3 regions of the Pseudomonas sp. FA-1 genome follow, and region 2 is predicted to be linked to each of the others. Evidence: predicted binding sites of a transcription regulator. Region 2 holds the regulator's gene; each other region holds the start of a gene.

Region 1 (4,123 bases), on a different contig from region 2:
GAAGGAAGCTTGTCTCTGTATCTTTCGATTGTGGAGGTGGGTACTTCCCGGCGGTCAATCGGTAGGCCGAAGTTTTCAATGAACTTGGAAAAAATTTTGTCCATTTCAATCGCCTTGCGTTAGCATTTGTGTAGTTTTATATTCATGCGGGTTGAGCCTCTGAGCTCCAGTGGTACCGTTTCGGCCGCTTTCTTCAAGTTGGGTATCTTTGTTTTCCATTGGGGTCCTATTATTGAGTTTACTTGTCGGTCCCCAAAGTCCGATATGACGTCTCGACCTCCTGCGATGAGGTCTGGGTTGTGTAGTGCCGCTGTGATTGACATGCGGTTTCGGGCTTTTTCTACTGCGATCCGTTGCGCTTCAGATGGATCCATGGTTTTCCTGAGCTCTTTTGCAAATTTTTCCTGGATGACTTCCTGTTCCTTCCTTCTCGCTCTCTGGGCAAGCCCTTTGTTTCGCTGGTTCGGGCTTTCAACTTTTTCCAAAAATTCTTCAACAGTCATCCCGTTGAGCCCATCTTCCTGGCCATTCAACTGTCGTTTGAATTCTCCTATTTTGTATTCCGGCACTTTGTCAGCTTTGAAGCATTCAACATTATGCAATGCCATCGTGCCGGGGTGGGCCTTCATTGGCTCCTTCTTGGGCTGATTCGGGCGAACCGGTTGCGGGTCACCCACCGCCCCCTTGCGCCGCTCCGGCACCTGCAGATCCGGCCGTTTCTTCAACCCTTCTTCATGCTTGAGCATCCATTGCCCCAGCCGCGCACCTTTGCGGCTGGCCGCCATCTCCTGCGCCAGCACCCGGGCGTCGCCTCGCCCGCGCGTGAGGTAGGACACAATCGCGCCCAGTAGCAACACCACGACTTCTACATGGCCCAGGGCAATATGATGGGCGGCTCGGGATACCGCATGCGGGTCGTCCTGGCTGAATGGGCTCAGACCTTCGTCGCCACGCGTACCTTTCCAGGCTATGCAGATGCCATCGAGGTAGTACTCGCCGATGCGTGGCAGGCCGTCGATGAAAAACTCGGCGATGGACGCCAGCCCCAGTACGCCGAGGATCCAGCCACTGACCTTAAGACCCATCGCCGCGCCCGCGCCGGCAAAGGGAATGGCGCCCGCTCCTGCACCCAATACGCCTATTCCTGCACCAATGGCGCCGCCGGTGATGACGCCGCTGGCGACGATCATCGCCATCTGCCTCACGACGATGAGCAGTTCGTCGACGATGCTGGCGATTTCGAGGTCGGCGAAGCGTTGGCGCAGCATACGTGCAGCTTGCCATTCAGCCTGGTCGAAGGCCGACTGAACGGCTCTGACCCGGCGTAGGTTGAGCGCCAGCGAGGCGACCTGTTCGTTGAGGTGTGTGCGGAAATGGGCGCCTCCTTGATAGCCCATTTCATTGATGATGCGTGACTCGATTTCCTGCCACGAGGGTATGTAGTGGCCCAGAAACATGTGGTGTCTCCCTGACAGCGTGTGCAGGGGGAAATCACATCACGAAAAAATGGTGATCATTTCCGTGTGGCTTGTGGGAAAATTCGCAAACTTCACTGAAATCGCCGACAAAATCGTCGATGGTATAGCTCGAGAGCGATCTGGTTCGCCCAGACCCTGGGCCTCAAGCTGTGCGTGGTTCGACCATGGCTCAATTGGTGTCAATTTTTTGTTTTGCCGCTTTTGCCACCACGCGATTGCCGCTTTCCCTTCACCAGGCGGAAGCACTTTGCCGCTTTTCTGGCATCCCGCTTTGCCACCTGCGCCCCAAACCCCCGGTTTTACTGGGCCCCTGTCGCTTGGCACAAACCTTGCTCTAGCCTGCTCACGATTCTTCCGGTCAACCTTCGAAGGTTTCCCAGACATGAGCATCAGCTTCGACAAGGCGCTCGGCATCCATGAGCAGGCATTGAGCTTCCGCGCCCAGCGCGCCGAGGTCCTGGCCAACAACATCGCCAACGCCGACACGCCCAACTACAAGGCGCGCGACATGGATTTCTCGGCGGTGCTCGCCGCCGAGGCGGCCAAGCAGCAGGACGGCCGCATCGCCCTGGATCGTACCAACACCCGGCACATCGAGGCCCAGGGCCTGGCCATGGGCGATGACACCCTCAAGTACCGCACACCGATGCAGCCTTCGATCGACCAGAACACTGTCGATGCGCAGATCGAGCAGTCGAACTACGCAGAGAACGCCATTGGCTTCCAGGCCAGCTTCACCCTGCTCAACAGTAAATTCAAAGGGCTGATTTCGGCCCTGCGCGGAGAGTGACCATGTCCCTTGCCAGTGTCTTCAACATTGCCGGTAGCGGCATGAGTGCGCAGAACACCCGCCTCAACACCGTTGCCTCGAACATCGCCAACGCCGAGACCGTGTCCTCGAGCATCGACCAGACCTACCGCGCACGCCACCCGGTGTTCGCCACCACCTTCCAGCAGGCCCAGGATGGCGCCGGCCAGTCGCTGTTCCAGGACCAGGGCGAGGCGGGGCAGGGCGTACAGGTGATGGGCATCGTCGAGGACCAGAGCAACCTCGAGGCGCGCTACGAGCCCAACCACCCGGCGGCGAACAAAGACGGCTACGTCTACTACCCGAACGTCAATGTGGTGGAGGAGATGGCCGACATGATCTCCGCCAGCCGTGCGTTCCAGACCAACGCCGAACTGATGAACACCGCCAAGACCATGATGCAGAAGGTCCTGACCCTGGGTCAGTGATAAGGAATACGGACCATGGCTATCGATAGCACCAGTGGTGTGAACCTGAACGACGTCCTGTCGGCTTCGGGCGTGAGTACGGGCACCACCAAGAAAACCACGGCCGAGCCCGCCGACAAGAATGCGCTGGGCAAGGATGCGTTCCTGCAATTGCTGGTGACCCAGATGCAGCACCAGAATCCGCTCGACCCGCAGGACAACAGCGAGTTCGTGGCGCAGTTGGCGCAGTTCAGCAGCCTGGAGGGCATCACAACGCTCAACAGCACCGTCAACTCCATTGCCGGTGCGCTGGGTTCGTCCCAGGCGCTGCAGGCCTCATCGCTGGTCGGGCGCTCGGTGGTCGTGCAGAACGACAAGGCCGTGGTCGATACCGCCGAGAGCTTCAATGGCCAGATCGTCGTGCCGCAAAGTGTGGGCGAGGCGAAGGTCACCATCAAGGACAAGGACGGCAACGTCGTCAAGACCATCGAGTTGGGCGAACAGAAGGCCGGTTATGCCGACTTCATCTGGGACGGCACCAACGAGAAGGGCGAGAAAGTCGATCCTGGTACCTACAGCTTCGCCGCCACCACCACGGTGGATGGCAAGGCGGTGCAGTTGTCCACCCTGCTGCCGGCCAAGGTCACCAGCGTCAGCATCAACCCCAATGGCGAGATGATGCTCAACCTGGCCGGGCTCGGCAAAGTTTCCCTTTCCAGCGTGCAAACCATTGGTATCTAAGGCCGGCTAGCGCGGCACAAGGAGCTTCTACATGTCTTTCAATATCGGTCTTAGCGGTCTGTACGCAGCCAACAAGCAGTTGGACGTCACCGGTAACAACATCGCCAACGTCAACACCACCGGCTTCAAGTCCTCGCGTGCCGAGTTCGCCGACGTGTACGCCGGCGCCAACCGCCTGGGCGTAGGCAAGAACCAGGTCGGCAACGGCGTACGCCTGGCCGCGGTTTCCCAGCAGTTCAGCCAGGGTGACATCAACAACACCGGCAACGTGCTGGACATGGGCATCCAGGGCCAGGGCTTCTTCGTCCTGTCGGACAACGGCTCGATGGTCTACACCCGGGCTGGCGCGTTCCAGACCAACAAGGACAACTATGTGGTCACCTCGGACGGCCTGCGCCTGCAGGGCTACGCCGCCGATTCGACCGGCAAGATCCAGAAGGGTGTGCTGAGCGACCTGCGCATCGATACGTCCGCGCTGGCGCCGAAGGCCACCTCGTTGATCGACCAGGGCATCAACCTGAATTCCTCGGCCACCGACATTCCGCTGGAAGTCTACGATGACAGCACCCCGCCGGTGTTGGTGCCGAACAAGCCGTTCGACCCTGCTGATGAAACCACCTACACCAAGTCGTTCCCGACCAAGGTGTACGACAGCCAGGGCAACGAGCACACTATGGAGCAGTTCTATC
Region 2 (4,123 bases):
CGGTCGTGGTGGCAATGTGACTTCACCCCGTCAGCGCATCGACATGGTGATTCAGCCGAAGAAGAAGGCCGAGTAAATGGCAACCCTCAAAGCCCAGCACCTGGCCAAGAGCTACAAGGGCCGCCAGGTCGTCCGCGACGTCAGCCTGTCGATCGACAGCGGCCAGATCGTTGGCCTGCTCGGCCCCAACGGCGCCGGCAAGACCACCTGCTTCTACATGATCGTCGGCCTGGTCCGCGCCGACCAGGGCCGCGTGCTGATCGACAACCTGGACGTCAGCCACCAGCCCATGCACGGCCGCGCCCGCGCCGGCATCGGCTACCTGCCCCAGGAAGCGTCGATCTTCCGCAAACTGTCGGTGGCCGACAACATCATGGCCATCCTCGAGACCCGCAAGGACCTCGACCGCGACGGCCGCCGCAAGGAGCTGGAAAGCCTGCTGCAGGAGTTCCACATCAGCCACATCCGTGACAATCTCGGCATGAGCCTCTCCGGTGGCGAACGCCGCCGCGTCGAGATCGCACGAGCATTGGCCACCGCGCCGAAGTTCATCCTGCTGGACGAACCCTTCGCCGGCGTCGACCCGATTTCCGTGGGCGATATCAAGCAAATCATCCATCATCTCAAGGCCAAGGGCATCGGTGTGCTGATCACCGACCACAACGTCCGCGAGACGCTCGATATCTGCGAGACCGCCTACATCGTCAACGATGGACAACTGATCGCCGAAGGCGATGCCGAGACCATCCTGGCCAATGACTTGGTCAAGGAGGTCTACCTGGGCCACGAGTTCCGACTCTGAGCCCGGAGTCTGCCTGGAGCACTGCCGCAAAGGTTGCAGTGCTCTAGGCAAACGCTACAATTTCAGGCATATAACTTGCTTAAAATTGGCGCCCCGGCGCCCTTCGTGTAGTGGATGGCGCATGCGCGCCGGCGAACAAGGTATTAAGCCCCAGCCATGAAACCATCGCTCGTCCTAAAAATGGGCCAGCAACTGACGATGACACCGCAGTTGCAACAGGCCATCCGTCTGCTCCAGCTCTCCACCCTGGACCTTCAACAGGAAATTCAGGAAGCGCTGGAATCCAATCCGATGCTCGAACGTCAGGAAGACGGCGACGACTTCGACAACAGCGACCCCATGGCCGACAACGCCGAGAGCAAGCCGGTCGCCGAAGCCCAGGACAACAGCTTCCAGGAAAGCACGGCCAACGCCGAAACCCTGGAAGAAGGCGAATGGAACGAACGCATCCCCAACGAACTGCCCGTCGACACGGCCTGGGAGGACATCTACCAGACCAGCGCCAGCAGCCTGCCGGCCAGCGATGACGACGAGTGGGACTTCACCACCCGCACCTCCACCGGCGAGAGCCTGCAAAGCCACCTGCTGTGGCAGTTGAACCTGGCACCGATGTCCGACACCGACCGGCTCATCGCCGTGACCCTGATCGACAGCATCAACGGCCAGGGCTACCTGGAGGACAGCCTCGAGGAAATCTGCGCAGGCTTCGACCCGGAGCTGGATATCGAGCTGGATGAAGTGGAAGCCGTACTGCACCGCATCCAGCAGTTCGAGCCTGCCGGCATCGGCGCACGCAACCTCGGCGAATGCCTGCTGCTGCAACTGCGCCAGCTGCCGGCCGACACCCCATGGATGGCCGAAGCCCAGCGCCTGGTCACCGACTTCATCGACCTGCTCGGCAGCCGCGACTACAGCCAGCTGATGCGCCGCATGAAGCTCAAGGAAGATGAACTGCGCCAGGTCATCGAGCTGGTACAGAGCCTCAACCCACGCCCGGGCTCGCAGATCGAGTCCAGCGAGCCGGAATACGTGGTACCCGACGTCATCGTGCGCAAGGACAACGACCGCTGGCTGGTGGAGCTCAACCAGGAAGCGATCCCGCGCCTGCGAGTCAACCCGCAGTACGCAGGTTTCGTCCGCCGCGCCGACACCAGCGCCGACAATACCTTCATGCGCAACCAGTTGCAGGAGGCACGCTGGTTCATCAAGAGTCTGCAGAGCCGCAACGAGACGCTGATGAAGGTCGCCACCCAGATCGTCGAGCACCAACGCGGCTTCCTCGACCAGGGCGACGAAGCGATGAAGCCATTGGTACTGCACGACATCGCCGAGGCGGTGGGCATGCACGAATCGACCATTTCCCGGGTCACCACGCAGAAATACATGCATACCCCGCGTGGTATCTATGAATTGAAATACTTTTTCTCGAGCCATGTGAGTACCGCCGAAGGCGGTGAATGCTCGTCTACGGCGATCCGCGCGATCATCAAGAAACTGGTTGCGGCGGAAAATCAGAAAAAGCCATTGAGTGACAGCAAGATCGCTGGTTTACTGGAGGCACAAGGCATCCAGGTAGCCCGTCGCACCGTCGCCAAGTACCGCGAGTCCCTCGGCATCGCACCGTCGAGCGAGCGCAAGCGACTGATGTAGCCCCTGGCTGTGCCATAGCGTTTCAGTGGCAGGTGCAATACCTGCCCTTTATGCACGGGCAACAAAGGAGAAGCTGTATGCAAGTCAACATCAGTGGACAGCATGTAGAAGTCACCCAACCACTGCGTGAGTACGTACTCGAGAAGCTCGCCCGGGTGGAAGGACATTTCGACAAGATCACCAACGTAACGGTGATCATGAAAGTCGAGAAACTGCAGCAGAAGGTCGAGGCCACGCTCCAGATTCCCGGCGGAGAAGTGGTTGCCAACGCCGAACACCAAGACATGTATGCAGCGATCGATGCCCTGGCTGACAAGCTCGACCGCCAACTGAAAAAACACAAGGAAAAACAGCAAAGCCTGCTGCAAGGTGCAGCCGCCCGCTGATCCCTCTCATCCATGATCCGACTTGAAACCATCCTGACCCCCGGCCGTTCCCTCGTGAACGTGCCGGGCGGCAGTAAGAAGCGCGCCCTGGAAAAGGTCGCCAACCTGATCGCCGAGCAAATTCCCGAACTGGAGATGCAAGACGTCTTCGAAAAGCTGGTTGCCCGCGAGAAACTGGGCTCCACCGGCTTCGGCAATGGCATCGCCATCCCTCACTGCCGGCTCGAAGGCTGCACGGCGCCCGTCAGCGCCCTGCTGCACCTGGATGCTCCCATCGACTACGACGCCATCGATGGCGCGCCCGTGGACCTGCTGTTCGTCCTGTTGGTGCCCGAGGCTGCCACCGATGCCCACCTTGAACTGCTGCGCCAGATCGCCAGCATGCTCGATCGCAAGGAGGTCCGCGATCGCCTGCGTGCCGCCGACAGCAGCGAGGCCCTGTACCAGGTAGTCCTGGACGCACAGAACGAGCACTAACATGCGCCTGATCATCGTCAGCGGCCGGTCCGGCTCCGGCAAAAGTACCGCCCTCGATGTCCTGGAAGACAACGGCTATTACTGCATCGACAACCTGCCCGCCGGGTTGTTGCCGCAACTGGCCGAAAACGCACTGATCAATACCGAGCTGTTGCAACCGAAGGTGGCCGTCTCCATCGACGCGCGCAACCTGCCCAGCCACCTGACCCGCTTTCCCGACCTGCTCGAAGAGGCCCGAAGCCGGCATATCCAATGTGATGTGCTGTACCTGGACGCCGACGAGGAGACGCTGCTCAAGCGCTTCTCCGAGACCCGCCGGCGCCACCCGCTGACCAACGCCAATCGCTCCCTGGCAGAGGCGATCCGGGTCGAAAGCGAGCTGCTCGGCCCGATCTCCGACCTGGCCGACCTGAAGATCGACACCACCAACCTGAACCTCTATCAGCTGAGGGACTCGATCAAGCTGCGCCTGCTCAACCAGCCCGAGCCCGGCACCGCGTTCCTGGTCGAGTCCTTCGGTTTCAAGCGCGGCATGCCCGTGGACGCCGATCTGGTGTTCGACGTACGCTGCCTGCCCAACCCGTACTGGAAGCCGGAGTTGCGCGAGCATTCCGGGCTGGACCAGCCGGTGATCGACTACCTGGCCACCCAACCGGATGTCGAGGAGATGTTCCAGGATATCTCCAGCTACCTGCTCAAATGGCTGCCCCGCTTCGCCGCCAGCAACCGTGCGTATGTCACCATCGCCATCGGCTGCACCGGTGGGCACCATCGTTCCGTGTACCTGACCGAGCGCTTGGGCCAGTTG
Region 3 (4,123 bases), on a different contig from region 2:
GTGGTCGGGTTCACCGAAATCACGCCGCAGTATTCAGGCATGTGCTTGGCGAACTCGGCGGTACCGATCTGGTAGGCGGTGTCGATGATGTCCTGCTTGTGGCTGGCCAGCAGCGGGCGCAGCACCAGCTTGTCGGTGGCCGAGTCGATGATCGACAGGTTCGGCAGGGTCTGGCTGGACACCTGGGAAATCGCCTCGCCGGTGACCAGGGCCTCGATCTCCAGGCGATCGGCCATGCGCGCCGCGGCGCGCAGCATCATGCGCTTGAGGGTCACGCCCATGTAGCTGTTGTCGACCTTGTTGAGGATCTCACCCACCACTTCCTCGAAAGGCACGCTGATGAACAGCACGCGCTGGCTGCTGCCGAACTTCTTCCACAGGTAGTGGGCCACTTCCATCACGCCCAGTTCGTGGGCACGGCCACCGAGGTTGAAGAAGCAGAAGTGGGTCATCAGGCCGCGACGCATCATCTGGTAGGCAGCGACGGTGGAGTCGAAGCCGCCGGACATCAACACCAGGGTCTGCTCCAGGGCGCCCAACGGGTAACCGCCGATGCCCTGGTGCTGGTTGTGGATCACGTACAGGCGCTGGTCGCGGATCTCGATGCGCACCAGGACTTCCGGGGCCTTGAGGTCGATGCCGGTGGCGCCGCACTGCTGGCGCAACTGGCTGCCGACATAGCGATCGACATCCATCGAGGTGAAGTCATGGTGCCCGCCCCGCTTGCAACGCACAGCGAAGCGCTTGCCGGCCAGCAGGTGGCCAAAATGGTGCTTGCACTTCTCGACGATATCGTCGAAGTCACCCAGCGGGTATTCCTCGACCTGCAGGAAGTGGGTGATACCCGGGGTGCAGGTCAGGCGCTCGATCATTTCGCGCTGGATCTTCTCGTCCTCGACGCGGGTAACCACCTCGAGATTGTCCCAGACACCATCGACCACGAGCTCCGGATCCAGGTCCTTGAGCACGACGCGGATGTTCTTGCCGAGCTGGCGGATAAAACGCTTGCGCACCGGCCGGCTCTTGATGGTGATCTCTGGGAAGACTTTGACGATAAGTTTCATTGGTTTAACAGCGCGCGCAGGGCCTGCCGAAAATGAGGGGCGCGAATTATAGCGGAAATAGCTCAAGGTTTGAGCAACTTTTGATCAGGACATGGATTTATGTTGCCTGTGCGGCCCTCATCGCGGGACAAGCCCGCTCCCACCGAGAGCCCGTTGTGCGCAACTCCCTGTAGGAGCGGGCTTGTCCCGCGATGGGGCGCACATGATCACCATCGCACCACAATGGTGCGCCGCTTCAAAAAAACGCATCTTATGGGTGCATTTTCAAAGGTACCCTTTAGGCAAAATGCCTGCCAACGCCCCCTTTTATCCCATCCTCGCCATTTTCGAGCACTGGCATGCAAATTGCTCTCTTGTGAGGCAGGTAAGCTTGGCCGACTATCCGCGCCCGGCGACACCCTTTTTCCAGGGCAGCGGCCCACCGCGCCCTAGACCATCCGGAGGACAACATGTCGAAGTCGGTTCAACTCATCAAAGATCATGACGTCAAGTGGATTGATCTGCGTTTCACGGACACCAAAGGCAAACAGCACCACGTCACCATGCCCGCTCGCGATGCGCTGGAAGACGACTTCTTCGAAGCCGGCAAGATGTTCGACGGCTCGTCGATCGAAGGCTGGAAAGGTATCGAAGCCTCCGACATGATCCTGATGCCGGACGACGCGTCCGCCGTCCTGGACCCGTTCACCGAAGAACCGACCCTGATCTTGGTCTGCGACGTGGTCGAGCCGTCCACCATGCAAGGCTACGACCGTGACCCACGCGCCATCGCCAAGCGCGCCGAGGAATACCTCAAGACCACCGGCATCGGCGATACCGTGTTCGTCGGCCCGGAGCCTGAGTTCTTCATCTTCGACCAGGTCAAGTTCAAGTCCGACATCTCGGGCTCCATGTTCAAGATCTACTCCGAACAGGGCTCCTGGATGACCGACCAGGACGTCGAAGGCGGCAACAAGGGCCACCGCCCTGCTGTCAAAGGCGGCTACTTCCCGGTTCCGCCGTGCGACCACGACCACGAAATCCGTACTGCCATGTGCAACGCCATGGAAGAAATGGGCCTGGTCATCGAAGTTCACCACCACGAAGTGGCCACCGCCGGCCAGAACGAAATCGGTGTGAAGTTCAACACCCTGGTCACCAAGGCTGACGAAGTCCAGACCCTGAAATACTGCGTGCACAACGTGGCTGACGCCTACGGCAAGACCGCCACCTTCATGCCCAAGCCGCTGTACGGCGACAACGGCTCGGGCATGCACGTCCACATGTCGATCTCCAAGGACGGCAAGAACACCTTCTCCGGCGAAGGCTATGCCGGCCTGTCCGATACCGCCCTGTACTTCATCGGCGGCATCATCAAGCACGGCAAGGCCCTGAACGGCTTCACCAACCCGGCCACCAACTCCTACAAGCGTCTGGTGCCTGGCTTCGAAGCCCCGGTCATGCTGGCCTACTCGGCCCGTAACCGTTCGGCCTCGATCCGTATCCCGTACGTTTCCAGCCCGAAAGCCCGCCGTATCGAAGCGCGCTTCCCGGACCCGGCTGCCAACCCGTACCTGTGCTTCGCCGCCCTGCTGATGGCCGGCCTGGACGGTATCCAGAACAAGATCCACCCAGGCGATGCCGCCGACAAGAACCTGTACGACCTGCCGCCTGAAGAGGCCAAGGAAATCCCGCAGGTCTGCGGCAGCCTGAAGGAAGCCCTGGAAGAGCTGGACAAGGGCCGTGCGTTCCTGACCAAGGGCGGCGTGTTCTCCGACGACTTCATCGATGCCTACATCGAGCTGAAGTCCGAAGAAGAGATCAAAGTCCGCACCTTCGTCCACCCGCTGGAATATGACCTGTACTACAGCGTCTGATTCCAGACCTGTACGACCCGGCGTAACGAAAGGCCTCCTCTGGAGGCCTTTTCATTTCAGACAATGCCTACAGCATTCTTCGTCCAGCCACCGCAGGCTCAGAGCTTCGTCTTCCAGATGGAGCCTCTTCATGCCACGCACTGCCCGCCTTGCCCTCGCCGCCTCGATACTGTTGACAGGCTGCACCAGCCCCTCCATCGGGCCCAACGGCGCCGAGACTGAAGTCCTGCTTCGTACCACCAGCGCCTGGGACGGCACACCCTATGAAGCCTATCCCAAGGGGCAACCGGAGCTGGCATTGCTCAGAATAAGCATCCCAGCCAACACCGCTCTCGACTGGCACTGTCATACGGCCCCCAACGTGGGCTTTGTGATGGCAGGCGAGCTGGTGGTCGAAACCCAGAACGGCAAGCAAAGAACGCTCAAAGCCGGGGATGCACTGGCCGAAATCGTCGGAGGCATCCACCGCGGCTTCACCGAGGAACAACCGGCGCAGTTGCTCGTGTTCTATGCAAGCGCTCCAGGGGTTCCCGATGCCACGCCTGCGCCGCTCTGTCCTGAGCAGATTTGAGCGTTTTCTTCGCGCCTACCCTGGAGGAGGAACCGATGCCCATACGCATGCTCACCTTCCTGGTGCTCGCCACGAGCCTGCTTGGCTGCGCCACGCCTGACAACCGCAACATCGCTCTGGTTCGCCTCTTGGACAACATGGAACAGCGCCTGGAGCTGGCCGAAGCCGTTGCCCTTCACAAGTGGGACCAGCGCCAGCCGGTACAGGCTCCGCAGCGCGAACGAGAGGTTCTGGCCAACGTGCGCCAGGCAGCCCCTGACTATCGCCTGAGCCCAACGCGCGCCGAAGCGTTCTTCGCCGACCAGATCGAAGCCAACAAGCTGCTGCAATACCACTACCTCAACACATGGCACCAGCAACGCCGTGCGCCCAAGACCCCGCGCCGCGACCTTGCCAGTGAAATTCGCCCACAGCTCGACAACCTGCAGAACCAGCTGCTCCTGGACCTGGCGCGCTTCGACCAACAGCGCACGCCATTGTGTGCCGAACAACTGGCCGATGCCCTGGCCCAGCGCTCGAAGAATGTCCCCCACTCCTTCGCCTTGGTCCGCGCCACCGCGCAGCTGTGCGAACGCAGCTGAACGCCCTATGCTCTATATTGGTGCACCGCGAGGCCATGCGCCCCGCGATGC

The links. Region 2 encodes sigma-54, which starts transcription at its own class of promoters, with help from an activator protein. Its sites were predicted from a motif close to ANTGGCATNNANNTTGCTNT; they were not measured.
Region 1: flgB (flagellar basal body rod protein FlgB) is a predicted target of sigma-54. The motif match lies at 1,795-1,814, and genes of this name have one in related genera.
Region 3: glnA (glutamate--ammonia ligase) is a predicted target of sigma-54. The motif match lies at 1,397-1,416, and genes of this name have one in related genera.

The regions. Positions count from the first base shown of each region.
Region 1 covers NZ_JBWXTH010000005.1:110,521-114,643, forward strand. The annotation lists gene AC1MHZ_RS11180 (GAD-like domain-containing protein) at 1-104, opposite strand, end outside; gene AC1MHZ_RS11185 (DUF6861 domain-containing protein) at 120-1,457, opposite strand; gene flgB (flagellar basal body rod protein FlgB) at 1,861-2,268, shown strand; gene flgC (flagellar basal body rod protein FlgC) at 2,271-2,714, shown strand; gene flgD (flagellar hook assembly protein FlgD) at 2,730-3,434, shown strand; gene flgE (flagellar hook protein FlgE) at 3,466-4,123, shown strand, end outside.
Region 2 covers NZ_JBWXTH010000002.1:347,489-351,611, forward strand. The annotation lists gene lptA (lipopolysaccharide transport periplasmic protein LptA) at 1-76, shown strand, start outside; gene lptB (LPS export ABC transporter ATP-binding protein) at 77-802, shown strand; gene AC1MHZ_RS05620 (RNA polymerase factor sigma-54) at 959-2,452, shown strand; gene hpf (ribosome hibernation-promoting factor, HPF/YfiA family) at 2,530-2,838, shown strand; gene ptsN (PTS IIA-like nitrogen regulatory protein PtsN) at 2,851-3,315, shown strand; gene rapZ (RNase adapter RapZ) at 3,317-4,123, shown strand, end outside.
Region 3 covers NZ_JBWXTH010000001.1:309,318-313,440, forward strand. The annotation lists gene thiI (tRNA uracil 4-sulfurtransferase ThiI) at 1-1,064, opposite strand, end outside; gene glnA (glutamate--ammonia ligase) at 1,514-2,920, shown strand; gene AC1MHZ_RS01415 (cupin domain-containing protein) at 3,051-3,491, shown strand; gene AC1MHZ_RS01420 (chorismate mutase) at 3,527-4,072, shown strand.